DNA from 4 places in the Paenibacillus sp. FSL H8-0175 genome. Region 3 is predicted to be linked to each of the others. Evidence: riboswitches for the same ligand, from Rfam matches in the RefSeq annotation. Region 3 holds a riboswitch; each other region holds the start of a gene.
What was found. A riboswitch is a leader RNA that binds a small molecule or an ion and turns the genes downstream of it on or off. The one in region 3 is predicted to bind cyclic di-AMP.
Positions count from the first base shown of each region.

Region 1: another riboswitch for cyclic di-AMP. It lies ahead of MHH46_RS26515 (TrkH family potassium uptake protein); the one in region 3 lies ahead of MHH46_RS02790 (hypothetical protein).
Region 2: another riboswitch for cyclic di-AMP. It lies ahead of MHH46_RS00190 (3D domain-containing protein); the one in region 3 lies ahead of MHH46_RS02790 (hypothetical protein).
Region 4: another riboswitch for cyclic di-AMP. It lies ahead of MHH46_RS00545 (C40 family peptidase); the one in region 3 lies ahead of MHH46_RS02790 (hypothetical protein).

Region 1 covers NZ_CP150299.1:5,989,517-5,993,509, forward strand. Annotated here, with positions in the region: gene MHH46_RS26510 (TrkA family potassium uptake protein) at 1-329, opposite strand, end outside; gene MHH46_RS26515 (TrkH family potassium uptake protein) at 343-1,701, opposite strand; cyclic di-AMP (ydaO/yuaA leader) riboswitch at 1,766-1,941, opposite strand; gene MHH46_RS26520 (CPBP family intramembrane glutamic endopeptidase) at 2,262-3,938, shown strand.
Region 2 covers NZ_CP150299.1:39,913-43,905, forward strand. Annotated here, with positions in the region: gene MHH46_RS00180 (HD domain-containing protein) at 1-1,101, shown strand, start outside; gene MHH46_RS00185 (TatD family hydrolase) at 1,153-1,923, shown strand; cyclic di-AMP (ydaO/yuaA leader) riboswitch at 2,122-2,351, shown strand; gene MHH46_RS00190 (3D domain-containing protein) at 2,637-3,803, shown strand; gene rnmV (ribonuclease M5) at 3,980-3,993, shown strand, end outside.
Region 3 covers NZ_CP150299.1:625,836-629,828, reverse strand. Annotated here, with positions in the region: gene kdpA (potassium-transporting ATPase subunit KdpA) at 1-1,237, opposite strand, end outside; gene kdpF (K(+)-transporting ATPase subunit F) at 1,250-1,327, opposite strand; gene MHH46_RS02790 (hypothetical protein) at 1,454-1,870, opposite strand; cyclic di-AMP (ydaO/yuaA leader) riboswitch at 2,121-2,310, opposite strand; cyclic di-AMP (ydaO/yuaA leader) riboswitch at 2,730-2,894, shown strand; gene MHH46_RS02785 (hypothetical protein) at 2,963-3,517, shown strand; gene MHH46_RS02780 (hypothetical protein) at 3,532-3,993, shown strand, end outside.
Region 4 covers NZ_CP150299.1:112,609-116,601, forward strand. Annotated here, with positions in the region: gene MHH46_RS00535 (GNAT family N-acetyltransferase) at 1-364, opposite strand, end outside; gene MHH46_RS00540 (C40 family peptidase) at 554-1,045, opposite strand; cyclic di-AMP (ydaO/yuaA leader) riboswitch at 1,051-1,193, opposite strand; gene MHH46_RS00545 (C40 family peptidase) at 1,556-1,984, opposite strand; cyclic di-AMP (ydaO/yuaA leader) riboswitch at 2,042-2,180, opposite strand; gene MHH46_RS00550 (hypothetical protein) at 2,399-3,229, opposite strand; gene MHH46_RS00555 (M1 family metallopeptidase) at 3,241-3,993, opposite strand, start outside.

The sequences.
Region 1 (3,993 bases), 1.8 Mb from region 3:
AGTGCGCGGCCATGAAGGATAGAGATTGCCTTAGCCACCACTTGCTTGACTCCAATCTCCTTCAACAAAATGGCCGCCAGAATGCTTCTCTCCATATTGTCACCAATCGCAACAATCCCACAATCAAAGTTCCGTACACCAAGCGAGCGCATAATTCCCTCATCTGTAGCATCTGCTACTACCGTATGCGTCAGCTGATCGCTCATTTCCTCCACGCGTTCTTCATGGTGGTCAATGCCGAGCACCTCGTAGCCCATTTCCATCAGCTCAAGCGCCAGGCTTGAACCGAAGCGACCTAAGCCGATTACTACAAATTGCTGTGCTTTCATTTCTAATTAACTCCTATCCAATAATTATTTTACCTTCCGGATACTTATACAGTGGTTTACCCTGTTTGGGACCGAGTGCATACGCTAAGGTTAGTGGACCTAGCCGACCTGCAAACATCGTCAGACAGAGTAGAATCTTACCGATCGCTGACAGTTCCGGAGTTAGCCCCATAGTCAGTCCTACCGTAGCAAAGGCGGAGGTCGTCTCAAACAAGATTGCCAAGAAATTACTGTCTTCAGTTGTGGAGAGTATCATCGACACAGAGGCGATTAACAACAAAGCCAGCAGCGTGATCGTTAATGCCTTGTAGATGCGCTCTTGAGCCAGCCGATAACGGAACAACACAACATCTTCCCGTCCACGCAGCATAGCAATTACAGCACCAATCATCATCGTAAAGGTTGTTGTCTTAATCCCCCCGCCCGTTGAGCCCGGAGAAGCACCAATAAACATAAGAATCACTATAAAAAATTGTGTAGCCTGCCGAAGTCCAGCAATATCTACTGTGTTCGCGCCAGCCGTACGGGGAGACACGGATTGAAAGAAGGCCGATAATATTTTACCGCCGAAATTCAGTGAACCCAGGGTACGAGTGTTAGTAAACTCAAATATAAAAATAACCAAAGCTCCGATCAGAATCAGCCCTGTGCTGGTGGACAAGACAACTTTACTATGTAGAGACAGCCTGCGGGTTACCCGAAACTCCACCAGATCTGACATTACAATAAAACCAATCCCGCCGGAGACAATCAGAAACATCACAATAATATTCACAAGCGGATCATATACATAATCAGTTAAACTGCGAAAATCCCCAAAAATATCGAACCCCGCATTATTAAACATAGACACCGCATGAAATATGCCATAATAAATCGCTTTTCCCAACGGCATATCAAAAGCCCAGCGAATAGACAGCAGCACAGCGGCACAGCCTTCTATGACAAGAGAATATATGAGGACTCTCCGGATCAGTCGCACAATTCCTTCCATAGAGCCTTGATTCATGGCTTCCTGTAGGATTAGCCTGTCCCGCAAAGATATTTTACGCTTTAACACCAGTGAAAATAGAGTGGCCATGGTCATAAAACCTAAGCCGCCGATCTGGATCAGGATCATAATTACGGTTTTCCCAAAAATGGTGAACGAAGTTCCGGTATCCAGCACAACAAGCCCTGTAACACAGGTTGCCGACGTTGAAGTAAATAATGCATCAATAAATTCCACGGAATTCCCGCTTGTGCTTGAGATGGGCAGCATAAGCAGCAAGGCCCCTATCAGAATGATCGATGCAAAACCAAGCACCAGTATCTGCGGCGGCGAGAGCTTCAGAAACTTAAATTCAGAAATCCTGCGAAACTGTGAAGCCACTTTGCTCACCTTCTTATCAAAAATTCCAACAAAAAAAGCACTGGAAAACCAATGCTGACTTGGTTCCTGCAGTAAATTAGCCTACGAGGTTAGCTGTCGGATTCGGACTGTGCAGGCTGCCCTATTCGTTCCCAGAACGAAATTCACCCCTGATGAAAGTGCCATTTATCGTGTACACTCCACTTTTCATCACTTCTTATGGTTCCCCCGTTTTCACCAGAAATTCGGCTACTATACAATTGCATACAAATTATATACGTTATTTAGTGAATTCACAAAGACACAATTAATGCTCATTCACATGAAAAAATGCGGTTTAAAGAGACTGCATCAAAAGGAGTGCCTTTTCTCATCACTTTTCCGTGTTTTCCCTGCAATTACACCGATTCTCATCATTCGTGCAGAAATGAACACGATAAAATTCATGGTATAAATTCACATGACTATTCTATACTATCTCTATTACCCATAAAAAGAACATATAATGTTTTTTGTAACCAACCAGGCACTAATACTATAATGGAACATAACATTGTCAGTACATAACAAGGAGGCGTTACATGAATCCCGTCGGCCAGCCCTTACAGCAACGTGCCCTCTCCAAGAGGCTCATCATCTCGGGCATTATCGGTCTTATTCTATTTATTATGTTTCAGATTTCCCCTTCACTGCTTAGTAGCCCTACAGGTGAAGATACCACCGTCATTAGCAAGGCAGAAGCCCGTGACCAAGCCATATTATTCGCAGAACAAAAGCTCAACTACACCGAAGCACCAAACGATCAATGGAATGTACTTTACCAGACGGACTCTTCCTTTTATGGTTATATGTCTCGCGAGAAGCTTGTGGAGGACTACACCAAGAAAAAATTGGATCAAAAATATCCTTTTGATGTCTTTCGGGCAACGCTTACTCCTTCAGCGGAGCAAGAACCGCAAATCATCGTTGACCTCAATATGTATACCGGTAAGATTGTCGCTTTCTCAAAGGCTGCAAAAGTTGTCTCCGAAGAGGGGTCAGGCATCGCTTCCGTTGGTGCAAAAGAGGACAAGGGAGCTGACCTCACTCTAGCGCAGAAGGAGAATCTTGCTCGTCCTTGGCTTCAGGAATGGGAAGTAAATCCTGCCAAGCTACAAATTGAATCGAATACAGGAAGCCATGGGCTAGTGTATACGGATAGTACTGTTCAGGTCGGCGAATCCTTATTGCACTATTATTTTGATTTCAGTGGAGAGCAGGTATCCAGCTTTAATGCCGGATTCACTGCACCGGCTTGGCATACCTCCTACGTACAAGGACAGACCTCTTTAGCGGAAAAGCTAACATTATTCGGTTACGGTATACCCACACTGATTTTAGGAATTCTGGCACTCGTCTACAGTATTCTTAGAAGAGAGCATACTTCCTTTAAACGTGGAGTATTCCTAAGCTCAGCCTATTTTGTAATCATGATGATCAGCACCTATAATATGCTGCCTGAATCAACGGGCGAAGGGCTAGAAGCACAGATTACCTCTGTCATTATGTTTATCATTTATGCTTTGTACAGCCTGCTGATGTCCTCCTTGCTCTACTTCTCTTTAGTGGGCGGTAATGGCCTATGGCGAAAAGAGGAAGGCATGAACCCTTGGCCCCGCGCCAAAGAGCCCGGCTATGGACAATATGTGTTGGACAGTATCCGGGCTGGATACATCTGGGCTTTCGTTCTGCTAGGGGTGCAGACGGTTATGTTCATCATATTATCGTTTACCTTGCACAATTGGTCTACTACAGACGCCACCCAATCTCCTTATAACATGAGATATGCTTGGCTTCTGCCTATCGTCGCATGGCTCGCTGGTTTATCTGAGGAAGCCATTTATCGCTTTTTCGGAATTCCTATGCTGAAAAAGGTGTTCCGGAACACTTTTATCGCTTGCTTGATCACCACGCTGGTTTGGGCGTTTGGCCATACGTTATATCCGATCTATCCCATCAGCTCCCGTCCCATTGAGCTGACTGTAATCGGGCTGCTGTTCAGCTATATTTTCCTTCGTTACGGGTTTATTGCTGTCATGTTCAGCCACGTCGTGTTTGACAGCATCCTGATGGGCGCTACGCTGATCTTTATGAAGGAGAGCGTAAATGTAGGCGCGGGTATCTTCGCGATTATTATACCGTTCATAGTCGCTTACATCGTCTATCGATTTAATCCACCACAGAAACCTAAGCCGGTGGAGCCTTCTTCTTTGATTTAAACTAATGTGAAGACGTAATGAAATTAAAAAAGGGCATCAAAGCCGCTTTAGTCGC
Region 2 (3,993 bases), 590 kb from region 3:
TCTTTAGGAGTATATGAAATTACACGCAGAATCATTTCGCAATTTGAGCGCAGCGGGTATAAGGATTGGATTCCAGAAGAAAGTTTGCTTACTTTGTGTGCGGCTTTGCTGCATGATTTAGGGCATGGCCCATTTTCACATTCTATAGAAGAAGCTTTTGAAATGAACCATGAGGATTGGACCTGCCGGATTATTTTGGAGGACACGGAGATTACCGAAATATTGCGTGATGTGGAGGAAGATTTTCCTCGTAAAGTAGCTTCAGTTATCTCTAAGACTTATGAGCATGAAATTGTTGTCAATTTGGTTTCCAGTCCACTGGATGCTGATCGTATGGATTATTTACTGCGTGATGCGTACTATACAGGTGTAAACTATGGAACCATCGACATTGATCGGATTTTGAGAATGCTTCGTCCTTATAATGGGCGGATTGTAGTAAAAGAATCAGGTATGCATGCCATTGAAGATTATTTAATGTCGCGTTATCAAATGTACTGGCAGGTATATTTTCATCCGGTGACGCGCAGCTCTGAAATTATTTTGCGTCAAATCTTCCGTAGAGCTAAAGAGTTGTTCCAAGAGGGGTACAAATTTCGCTTTATGATCGCTCCGCTGGAAGATCTCTTTCGAGGAGAAGTAACAGTGAAGCAATATTTAATGCTTGATGAGGCACTGGTACAGACTGCTTTTATGCAATGGACCCTTGAAGAAGATGAGTTATTAAGCGACTTGTGTACCCGTTTTATTCATCGTAAACTGTATAAATATGTAGAGATCGAGAATTTGGATACAGATATGATTACGGAAATCCGCAGCAGTTTTGCGGGAGCGGGACTTAACCCAGAATATGACTTAGAGATTGATTATCCGACAGATTTGCCTTATGATGTGTTCCGTCCAGGAGCAGCCTTCGACAATAATCAAATTTTACTGCTTGATCGGAATGAGCAATTGCGGGAAATTTCAGAGGTATCGGATATTGTGCGCTCAATAAGCGGGATTCATCGTGGCAGATATCACCTATATTTCCCACAGGATAAGCTGAAAAAAGCCCTTACACGGTTGCCCTCTTCTGTAGCAGAGATTTTTGCAAAATAATACAAATATTTATGGAACTATTGATAAAAACAACAAGGAGTGAGCTTTAAAATGTATCTGTTCGACACTCATACACATTTAGATGCGCCTCAATTCGACGAGGATCGCGAGGAAGTTATAGCTCGTGCAGTAGAGGCCGGAGTTAGCAAGATGATCAATATAGGATTTAATCGGGAAACGATCCCTTCAACGATGAAGCTGGCTGAATCTTATGATTATATTTATGCAGCGGTGGGCTGGCATCCACAGGATGCGATTGATATGAAAGAGGGGGACCTCGATTGGATCGCCTCTCTTTGCAGCCATGAGAAAGTGGTGGCCATCGGAGAGATTGGGTTGGATTATTATTGGGATACCTCTCCCAAGGATGTGCAGCAGGAGGTCTTCCGCAAACAAATTGGACTAGCCCGTGAACTAAAAATGCCAATCTGCATACATGACCGTGATGCCCATGAAGATGTCGTACGGATTTTACGGGAGGAAAAAGCAAATGAAATTGGTGGCGTAATGCATTCTTTCTCAGGCAGCTGGGAAACCGCAAAAATGTGTCTAGATCTAGGATTTCATTTGTCATTTGGAGGACCGATCACGTTCAAAAATGCCAGAGTGCCTAAAGAGGTGCTTGCACAGACGCCATTGGACCGATTATTGATCGAAACAGACGCTCCATATTTGACTCCACACCCCTTCCGAGGCAAGCGAAATGAGAGTGCTCATGTGAAGTTAGTAGCAGAGGCTGCGGCTGAAATTAAAGGGTTAACATGGGAAGAATTGGCTAAAATTACGTATGCGAACGCACTGGAACGATTTGGGATTGTCTGAAAACAGGAGTAAAACGGGTGAAAAATAGAGAATGGCCGATATATTAAACTTTTTTAATATAAAAACGGCTGATTATTACAATATTTTAACCATATATTTGCGTAAACGTGGTTGAATCGTCCTTTACAACATGCATCAAAACAGGATATCATCTTTTCAGTGATGTGAGCTGTTGTTATTGTGACAGCCATTGATTCATGGATCGTCTCGCTGAGTCTCCGTATGGAGAACGGGGGAACCAATATTGAACTGCCGCATGCCTGTATCTTGAATACGACTAGGAATTGCCGCAGAACAATATTTGATTTCTTCACGTGGTCTTTGGGGTGAATTTAAGGGCAACCGCCGTGAGCGGGTGACCTGAAATAGGGCGTCTCTCTTTCGTCCGAACCCGACAGCTAACCCCGTAAGCGCAAGTAAGAGAGGCAACCTCGTGCACAAACATTCCCGCGTATTCTGACATCGGAGAAGCCACGAAAGAGTCCTCAAGAGAACTCTTTTTAGGCTTCTTTATTTTTGAATAAACTGAATGTTGCCCGCATACTGTTATATAACAGGTGTGGGAGTAGCTGTGCCGAGCAGGCGATCCATGAGCAGGAGACGCTAAGTTAATACGTGCGTATCCTGTGACAATCTCAAATAGTTTCGTCAAAGAAATTCAGTCCTCATGATATACAAATTGACGACGAGGCTATGTAAGGAGGATGGAGAGAATGGGCTTATTCCAACCAGAGGTATCCCATGATTCGCAGTCATCCAGCAGGTCTTTCGCATTACGGTGGGAGCAAGTAAATACTCGCGTACTTTTACTTGCAGGTGTGATTTCAATCGCAATCGCGCTGTTAATTCTGCTGTACGTACACGGTCAAAGTAATAAACAATTAGTTTTAGTAATAGACGGGCAAACACAGACACTTGAAACGCGAGAAGCACTTCTTGGTGATGTGTTGGAGAAAGAGCAAATTTCGCTGCAGCCGCATGATGAATTATCTTTAGGTCTGAGTGATGAAATAAAAGACGGTGACCGTGTCGTTATCAATCGTGCGCAGAAATTTAGCCTTACTGCGGACGGAGCAACAAAAACGTTATATACGACCGAAGACACTATCGGTCAAGCGATTGACAAACTGGGTATCAACCTAGAAGGCTATGACAAGATTTTTCCTTCGTTAGACACCACCATCTCTGCTGACATGGAGATTAAGATCGTTCGTATCAACAAGCAAACGGTACAGCGAACAACTAACTTACCTTTCCGTGTTATTAAGACAGCAGATCCCTCCCTTACTGTGGGAACAGTTAGAGTGGCACAGGCAGGCAAACCAGGCGTCATGGTTCAGCATATTGAAAAGATCTATCAAGACGGAGAACTGGCCTCTATGCGCATGATCGGCAAGGAAGTACAAACGGTAACAAAAGATAAGATCATTGCCGTTGGTACTAAAGCACTTCCTAAGCCTACTGTAGTTGCTAAAGCTACAACAACTTCCAAATCAAGCACTACCTCCAAAACGACTAAAGTTAGCGCTAAGACTAAGAACGTCACAAGCAAGGCTGGCGTAGACTTTGAGTACAAGAAGATGATTAAGAACGTCTCCATGACAGCTTATTCGTCAGAAGAGCCAGGGATAGGTACTAAAACTGCCTCCGGAACACGCGTAACGGAAGGTCGTACAATTGCAGTAGATCCGAATGTAATTCCTATTGGCTGGTGGGTTTATATCGATGGGCTTGGATTCCGCCGTGCAGAGGATACTGGCGGTGCCATTAAAGGCAATAAAGTGGATGTCTATTATGATTCCCTGAGCCATGCTCGTAATTTCGGCCGTAAATCACGTACCGTTTATGTGATTGGACCTGTGAAACCAGAGCTTAACTAGAACTGAAGCTTTTGCAAAAAATCCTTTGATAAGCTATAGTGATGATAACCGTTAAGGAACGCTGGATGATCATTTCGTTGATCGCAGAGCAACCGCTCATCACTTATACATTCTTTAACCAAAAGAAGAGGAGCGAATCCTCTTCTTTTTGCTTTTTTTGGAAGGAGTCAAGAAATATGATTAAGGAATT
Region 3 (3,993 bases):
TCTCCTTGGCTTCTATCTTTCGCCCGAGAAACTCTGGTGTTCTGCCAACCATTAGTCCACATAAGAAGACACCCATGATGGCATACATCAGCATATTGATTAGTCCGACACCTTTTCCCCCGAAGACGTTGTTGAGCATCATTAGGGCCAGAGGGGTAATGCCACCCAGCGGTGTCAGCGTATCATGCATATTGTTAACACTACCTGTCGTAGCTGCCGTTGTTACCGAAGTGAACAGCGAAGATTGCGGGATACCAAAACGTACCTCTTTACCTTCCATGCTGCCTTGCGAAGACTCGATCCCCAGCGCATTGATAGCTGGATTGCCTTTGGTTTCCGCATAATAATTCAATCCCAGCAGTAATACGAACAAGGTCATCATTGCTGTGAAAATCACCCAGCCCTGACGTTTGTTCTTAGCGAACAATCCGTACATATATGGCAAAGAGGCTGGCAGCATCCACATAGAGAGAATCTCCAGAACGTTCGTAAGTGGATTAGGGTTCTCAAAAGGATGTGCTGAATTGGCTCCGAAGAAGCCGCCACCATTCGTACCTAAGTGTTTAATTGATTCCAAAGAAGCGACTGGACCGATAGCGATTTGTTGCGTCTGCCCTTCAAGTGTAGTGACCTCAAGCGATGGCTTGAGCGTTTGTGGCACATGCAATCCTACCAGCACCAATGAAACTAGCAGAGCTAATGGAATGAATACACGAATATGTGCTTTTACGAAGTCCTCGAAAAAGTTCCCGACTGATTTCTGTCCTGTAATCCCTCTGACAAAAGCAACCGCAACAGAAAATCCGCTCGCTGCAGACGTGAACATCATCATCGTGATGACTGCCATTTGTGAAAAATACGATAGTCCCGTCTCCCCGCTATAATGCTGCAGGTTCGTATTGGTCATAAAGCTGATCACCGTATTGAATGAAAGCGTCTGTTCCATATCGGCAATTCCATTCGGGTTCAGCGGCAATCCCCGCTGTAATCTCAGAAAAATATAACTGAAAGCAACCAGTACGATATTAGTTAAAACAAAGCTGAGTGCATACTTCTTCCAGGACATTCCGTCCCGTTTTTTCAGGCCGATCAGCTTATAAATACCTTTCTCTGTGCCTGCAAACCAGCGATCCGTACGATTCGGTTCGTTAGAAAATACATGATATAAATACGTTCCCATCGGCTTGACCAGCAAGATGAGAATTACAATTACGACGACTATTTGCAAAATGCCCATGAATGCCCCTCCTTAAAATTTCTCAGGATGAATCAACGCGTAAACCAGATATATAAACAACAGTAGGGTAACAGCGATTACTAGAATCACAGCTTATCCCTCCCCGTATCCTCAACTACACCTGCGCACCAGCGCATAAAACCATAAAATAACCCGTAAATTACAGCTAACGAAGCCACCATATACAGATCCATCATATCTTCCGCACTCCTTCCATTATCCTTGATGAGGTGATCTATCAATTAGAAAATCAGCATCACCACTATGGGAATAGATTACATAGCTCGCACCAAGTCTTTTATAGACCAATCTAGGATTTATTGAACTTGTAATCACAAAAATCGGCTGTGTCGTCCAGGTACGGCACATCTGAATATAGCGGCAGCAAAGCGGAAAGCTGCTCTCAAACAGATATACCCTGCCTACCGGGAACGATGGGCGAAACCAAGTGCTCTGATGGCGGGTATCCACTAGAATAACCTGCTCAATCCCGAGCTCCTCAAGTAAAGCTTTCTCAGCCACATTGTTGGTTAATCCCGCCATCTTAATACCCCTGAACTTCAGAAGTTTAATGAAATGTTCTCCCGCCTTTGTAGGCGCACATACAAGCACATATTCATTCTGATCCGTCATCTTTTTTCTCCTCCTGCTCATTTACAACAAGGAGGCAACGAAAATCTCCGAAAGGATGTTGACCTATCGTCATTTTCGGGCACAACCTAAAGCTCGGTTGTGTCACGTCATTAGACGCTGCCTTACAAATACCGCTAATGATGAATTTAGCGACCTCTTAGGGGAGGCCTCCATAAATGCTTTGCTTCTAAGAGCACAGCAAAAAGCCACAAAGGATCTCCTCTGTGGCTCGCTAGCGGTCACATTGCACTCATCCTCTCTCCATACGCTTACGAGGTTAGCTGTCGGATTCGGGCGGTGAGAGTCGCCCTACCTGTATAGATGCGAGCTCACTCACACCCTCTACAGGATTCACCCCATAACCGGCTTCCGACTCTCACATCGGCTGCCGATTGTTGGTTCCCCCGCTTTCCTTACCGGAAATTAAGCGGATCAAATATTCGATTGTCGTTGAAACAGGAGTAATCATACTCTTATGCACGAAGACTTGTAAAACCTGAATGATGCCAAAATAATGCAAATTAAAAACTATTTTCCCATTAGATAGCGCTTACTTGATATCTAATCTCTCTATATCTCTTGTTTACTCGAGTTTGGAGCGTTTAATCGCTATCTATAATACATGTGATTTTATTCACCTTTTTAGAGCGAAAATACTGCAAATTCCCATTATAGGTAGAAACGCAAGAAGCTGAGGCTGAGCGAGAAAGAGGCGCGATAACACGCCATAAATACCTATTTACCTCGTTTTTCAGTCGTAGTCGGCAGGATATGGTTAAAATTGCTCTAAAAGAACATTTTCCGTTTTTTACAGAAAATCTTGAAAAGAGTATGATTCGGGTTGAATCTAATTCATGAAAAACAATCAACGCTGAGTTCCTGCATTCGCAGGGAACGGGGGAACCATCAGGCCATCTGGCCTACTTGGGGTGAATCCAAAGGAGACTGCATAAGTCTCAATAGGTAGGGCGACTCTCACCGTCCGAATCCGACAGCTAACCTCGTAAGCGTAAAGAGAGAGACCCTTGATCCGCCACGCTTTGGCCCAGGTATATCTGCCTGTAATCCAAAACCGCAGCAGAGGTCCTCCTCTTGCTGCGGTTTTTGCGTTACCTAAGCTTATTAGGTGATAGCACGCTGGATGGGGTGAATGTTTTGAAGCACTATTATTTAGGGATACATCAAGGGCTGCTTGAGCCGATAAGTCTAAATTACGTTTGTTTCGGGGCCTTGTGGTTCGAAGAACATAATCACAGGTACATTGTAGGCTATGCATTTGGCCAGAACCAGATCCAAGCCCTTCGCCAGTTCAGCACACCTTCTTCTTGTAAAGACTGTTTAGACTCTAAGATTGTATATGAGATATATAAAAAAATTCGAGAACAACAGCAGCAGCAGGATTGGTCATCACACCAAAAGCTCCCGTGGTTTACAGCCTTCAAGGAGCCTTGGAAAGATGTAAGCGCCGGTTGGTATGTCTTGAGATCCCGCAGCACCTTTCCCTTACATCTATCTGTTATACGAAAAGAGAAGTTCCGACTATGGCTAGAGCATACCGCAGTCTGTGAGAATAAAATGGAGATGCTCGCTTGTGTAGAAAAGGCTAGTGTCACTCATCATGTTGACTTAAAGCTTTTGGAAATCTAAGGAGGAACCCTACTATGGACCAGCGCAGACTATCCCGCATTGAAGTATTTGTATTGGATGAACCCGAGCCTATTCACTATGGAATGGAAGGGGCTGAAGGCTGCCGTTATGGTATTCTGAAGCTCACCTGTAAGGGAGGCTGCAGTTGGGGGGCTTGTCTGATCTCTGCCAACACCAAAAATTTCGATCTTATTAAATGGAGTTCTTTTTTACGGGCCATCTGTCATTGCCGTCTTGAAGAAGCGCTGGATAAGGTCCGCCGCGAAGGTTCAGATTGGGAGCAGGTTAAGCTTGAGCTAGTTCAGGGTGCTTTGCAGGATTTAAAGGCCAAGCTCCAGGGTAAATCCTTGGCAGGGCATATTCAGCAAGGGCGTCTGTACAGTGTTGCAGCAGGGGGGAGCAATTCCAGAAGTGAACGGCTCTACTACAAACCTTCCAAAGCTTTATCCACTGCCTCCCAGCAGAAACACAGTTGC
Region 4 (3,993 bases), 510 kb from region 3:
GGACTTCTAGATCTATCTCACGATCAGGATAACGATTCAAGGCTGTCTGGACGATGGCATCTACGAATAGTTTGCCTAAACCATGGCCGCATAGATCGGGGCGCATCCCAACTCCTAAACGAACGACTCCTTCCATCGGGAACAACTGTGCGAATCCGCACAAAATCTCTTGTTCATTTAATATGGAGATATATTGTTCCTCCCGGAGCTGCGGATCGCCAAACTCGATGCCAAGAGCCTGCATCTGCTCCCACGGCATCCAGCCATAAATATTATATGGGGGCGTATAGCTCCACTTACAAATAGCTTCTCCGTGAATTGCCTCCATAGGAACAACATGAAAAGTTACCGAGGGATTTATCATAAGGTCAACGATCTCCTTTCACGAGGACATTGCTATATTACTAATTATATACAAAATGGGGGAGGTTCGACTCAGAAACTTTATATGAGAGGAATGTTTTACAAATTATGAGAGGGGTAAATAAGTAATAAGACAAAAAAACAAGCTCTCCTCCAAGAGTTACCTTGGAAAAGAGCCTATGTACGTTACTTATTGGACATCATCATTGTCTTCCGATTCAGCAGCAACCGATTGGTAAGCGTCTGTGCTCATAATGCGCTTAGCACCAACGTAGCGTTTCACGTAGTAGCTATCACTCAGAGAGCTAATCGTAACACCGCGTGAGGTAGAAGCGTGTGCGAACTTACCTTCACCGACATAAATGCCGACATGGGAGACACCTTTGCCACTTGTATTGAAGAATACAAGATCTCCGGCTCTTATATCATCACGGGAGATTGCTGTGCCCATTTGATATTGGGAACCTGATTGGTGTGGAAGGTTAATGCCAATCTTATCAAACACATACATTGTAAATCCGGAGCAATCAAATCCGTTAGTGGATATACCGCCGGATACGTATTTAGTACCGATGGCCTTGTCAATCACTTTATCCATTTTGGAATCTGCGAAAGCGCTTCCTGCTCCGATGGTGAGGATGATGGAAAAGCTTAGTACTGCTGCTGCTAACTTCTTCTTCAAAAGTGTATACCCCTTCCAAATGCCTACGAGGTTAGCTTAAGGGTTCGGTTGAAGGTCCCCTATGACCCCTCTATATAATGGAGGTCAATTCACCCAAAGTTGGTTCCCCCGTTTTCCTAATAGTTAGGAAACTCGGCTCATACTGTTGATTAGGATTAGCTTGTAATCAATACATGACAAAACCTTTGTAAATAACAACTTAATGATTACAAAAATGTTACTAAAATCTCACTGCGCTAATTGTAACAAACAGAAAGCCGCTTGGCAATCGTTTTTAACATATTAATGCAGAAAAATTGGCATTTTTACGGTAGAAAGGCATATGTAAGCGTTAATAATGACCTAATTTTTAATATAATTGCAATTTTTATCAAATAAACGTGTTTCAATTGGGCTCTATTAGTGTAAAAATATATTATGGAAAAAAGAAAAACCCGAATTTGATTACGGGAATAATCAGATTCAGGTTCATATAGTTGTAATTATGAGGTTATAGTTGTGAGGAAGGTTTCAATCGAAGGCTACAGCTTGATAAGCTGAAGTACTCATTACTCTTTTAGCGCCAACATAACGATTGGCCCAGTAGGCCTGACTGAGTGAAGTGATGGTCACTCCACGCGAAGAGGACGATTGTGCGAATTTTCCGTTTCCAACATAAATGCCGACATGGGATACTCCATTGCCAAGTGTGTTAAAGAACACTAGATCACCAGAACGCAGATTGCTTTTGGATACAGCAGTTCCAACGCTATATTGAGCTTTTGATGTACGAGGTAAAGTAAGACCCACATTCTTGAATACATATTTTGTAAATCCAGAGCAATCAAATCCGGCAGTGCTTGTACCTCCGGTTTTATAGGCAACTCCAATAGTCTTTGAGATTACAGTGTCCATCTTAGAGTCGGCAAAGGCGCTTCCTCCACCAATAGATAATGCCATTACAAGTCCTAGCGCCGCAGCGACGCATTTTTTTCTTAAATTATGTCTTTTCAAAAGATGTACTCCTTCCAAGGCCTGCGAGGTTAGCTTAAGGGTTCGGTAGAAGATTCCCTATGATCCCTGTAAAGCGAGATCAATTCACCCAAAATATGGTTCCCCCACTTCCCGGTGCAAAGGAATTAGGCGTGTTAAGCACCAAGAGAATGACGTTTCGACAGTTACACTTACGATAAATACATTTAGTTATGTAGGAATCGTTTCAATTGATTACAAAATTGTTACTAATAGCACAGGACTTATTGTAACAGAGCTTTTATGATTTTGCAAATACTCTTAAGTTATCCGTAATGAGAAAAAGTCCCAGCTCCTGAATACAGGAATTGGGACCTTTTTATTATGTCAAATAAGGTTAATTTATTGTGGAAATGCTTTGCTACACCATAGATGATATTGTGCAGAGATTCCCCACATTTTTAAGAGCGTAGAAGGTAGTGGTGAGATTTGCCGTATTATAAGTGCCGGCAGGCCGGGACAGAACAGACCCGTCAGTCCGCACACTAGCAGTAAGAGCAAGCCTCCCGCACCAAGTACAATGGAAACACCTATAGCAGGAATCAGTGACCGCAAGCAGATGAACAGTGAGGAGAACATTCCTGTACCGCCGGTGTAACCAAACTGCATATATAGAAGAAACAGGCGCACGATAAAAATATATATAAGCCATGCCAATACGTATGGTACTAAATGAAGTAACAAAGTGTAGTTAAACAAAGAGGATAAGAACAGCCCGTACATTTTTGGAGCAAGCCAGTAAAGCGGCAGCAGGGTCAGCACCCATTCGATTAGGCTAAAGACTAAGACAGGTAGTCCATAGATCTTCATGCCGGGGAAAAAGAACAGCCCGCGCTCGCCCTTTCGCTCCTGGTGCAGCTCATGCAGCAATCCTGCCCTTATGAAAGGAGAAAGCAGAAGTCGCAAGACAACAAGTCCTAGAAGCATCCATAACCAAGTGCGTATCGCAGGGTCAGTATTCAAGCTGAACTGTCCCTCGATATAATACAACAGTCTGCCCATACCGCTGCCGCCGGCGTCTTTATCTGGATAGCGCAGTAGAATTGGAATAATAGCAGATCGGATGAAACCATACATAAAGTAGCCCCAGAGCAGTCGGTAGATGAAGAGCAGAATTAAAATATAAAATTGCTCCTTCATGCTTTGCCAGCCGCGGGTTATCGATGTTCTCACAATCATTCACCTCACCAGACAAGAGTTCCGAGCACGGTTTCAAGTAGTTTAGTTACACTTAACGTCCAGCGAGAGAGCGTCTTGGGCTCTATTTCCGCCAGCCTAAAGTTGTTTAAATGTTTGCTCTCCAATAAGATGGAATGCTCAGGGTCAATCTCAGCAGAGAGAAGAGGCTTATCGCTTAACAATTGAAACGTAGTCTCTGCTCCATCACCGTTCCAGACCCGCTGCACCGAAGAGCTGTCGGCGAATGTGAATTTCACGGGAACATCAACGTAATGGCTCCCTTTGTTTGAAATCTTCACTAATGATTCGTAGCTTTGAGCATCGCCGCTGTTATTTTTTTTAAAAGTAATCGTATCTACTGAGAAGTCAGGCGCACCATCACCATAAATATAGTCATCGAAATAGGCCTGCCATGATTTTTTGGTTACCTTCTCAACGACTTTCTGAAAATCTGACGTAGCGGGATGCTGGAAACGGAACTTACGAGCGTAGGAGGACATGATGCTGTTCATTGCTTTGGTACCTACCTGGCGTTCGATATCTTTAAGTACAAGCTTGCCGCGGATATAAACATTTCGGCTATAGGAATCCGCCCCTGCATATTTCCACGTTTCCAGATTTAACGGCTCAGGTATAGTTACCAGGCTGGCCTGTAAAGGCAAATTAGACTTGATACCGTATTCTTGTTCCATAAGTCTGTCTTCGGCATAGGAAGTAAAGCTTTCATCCAGCCAGGCCTCCTCGAATTCATTGCTGGC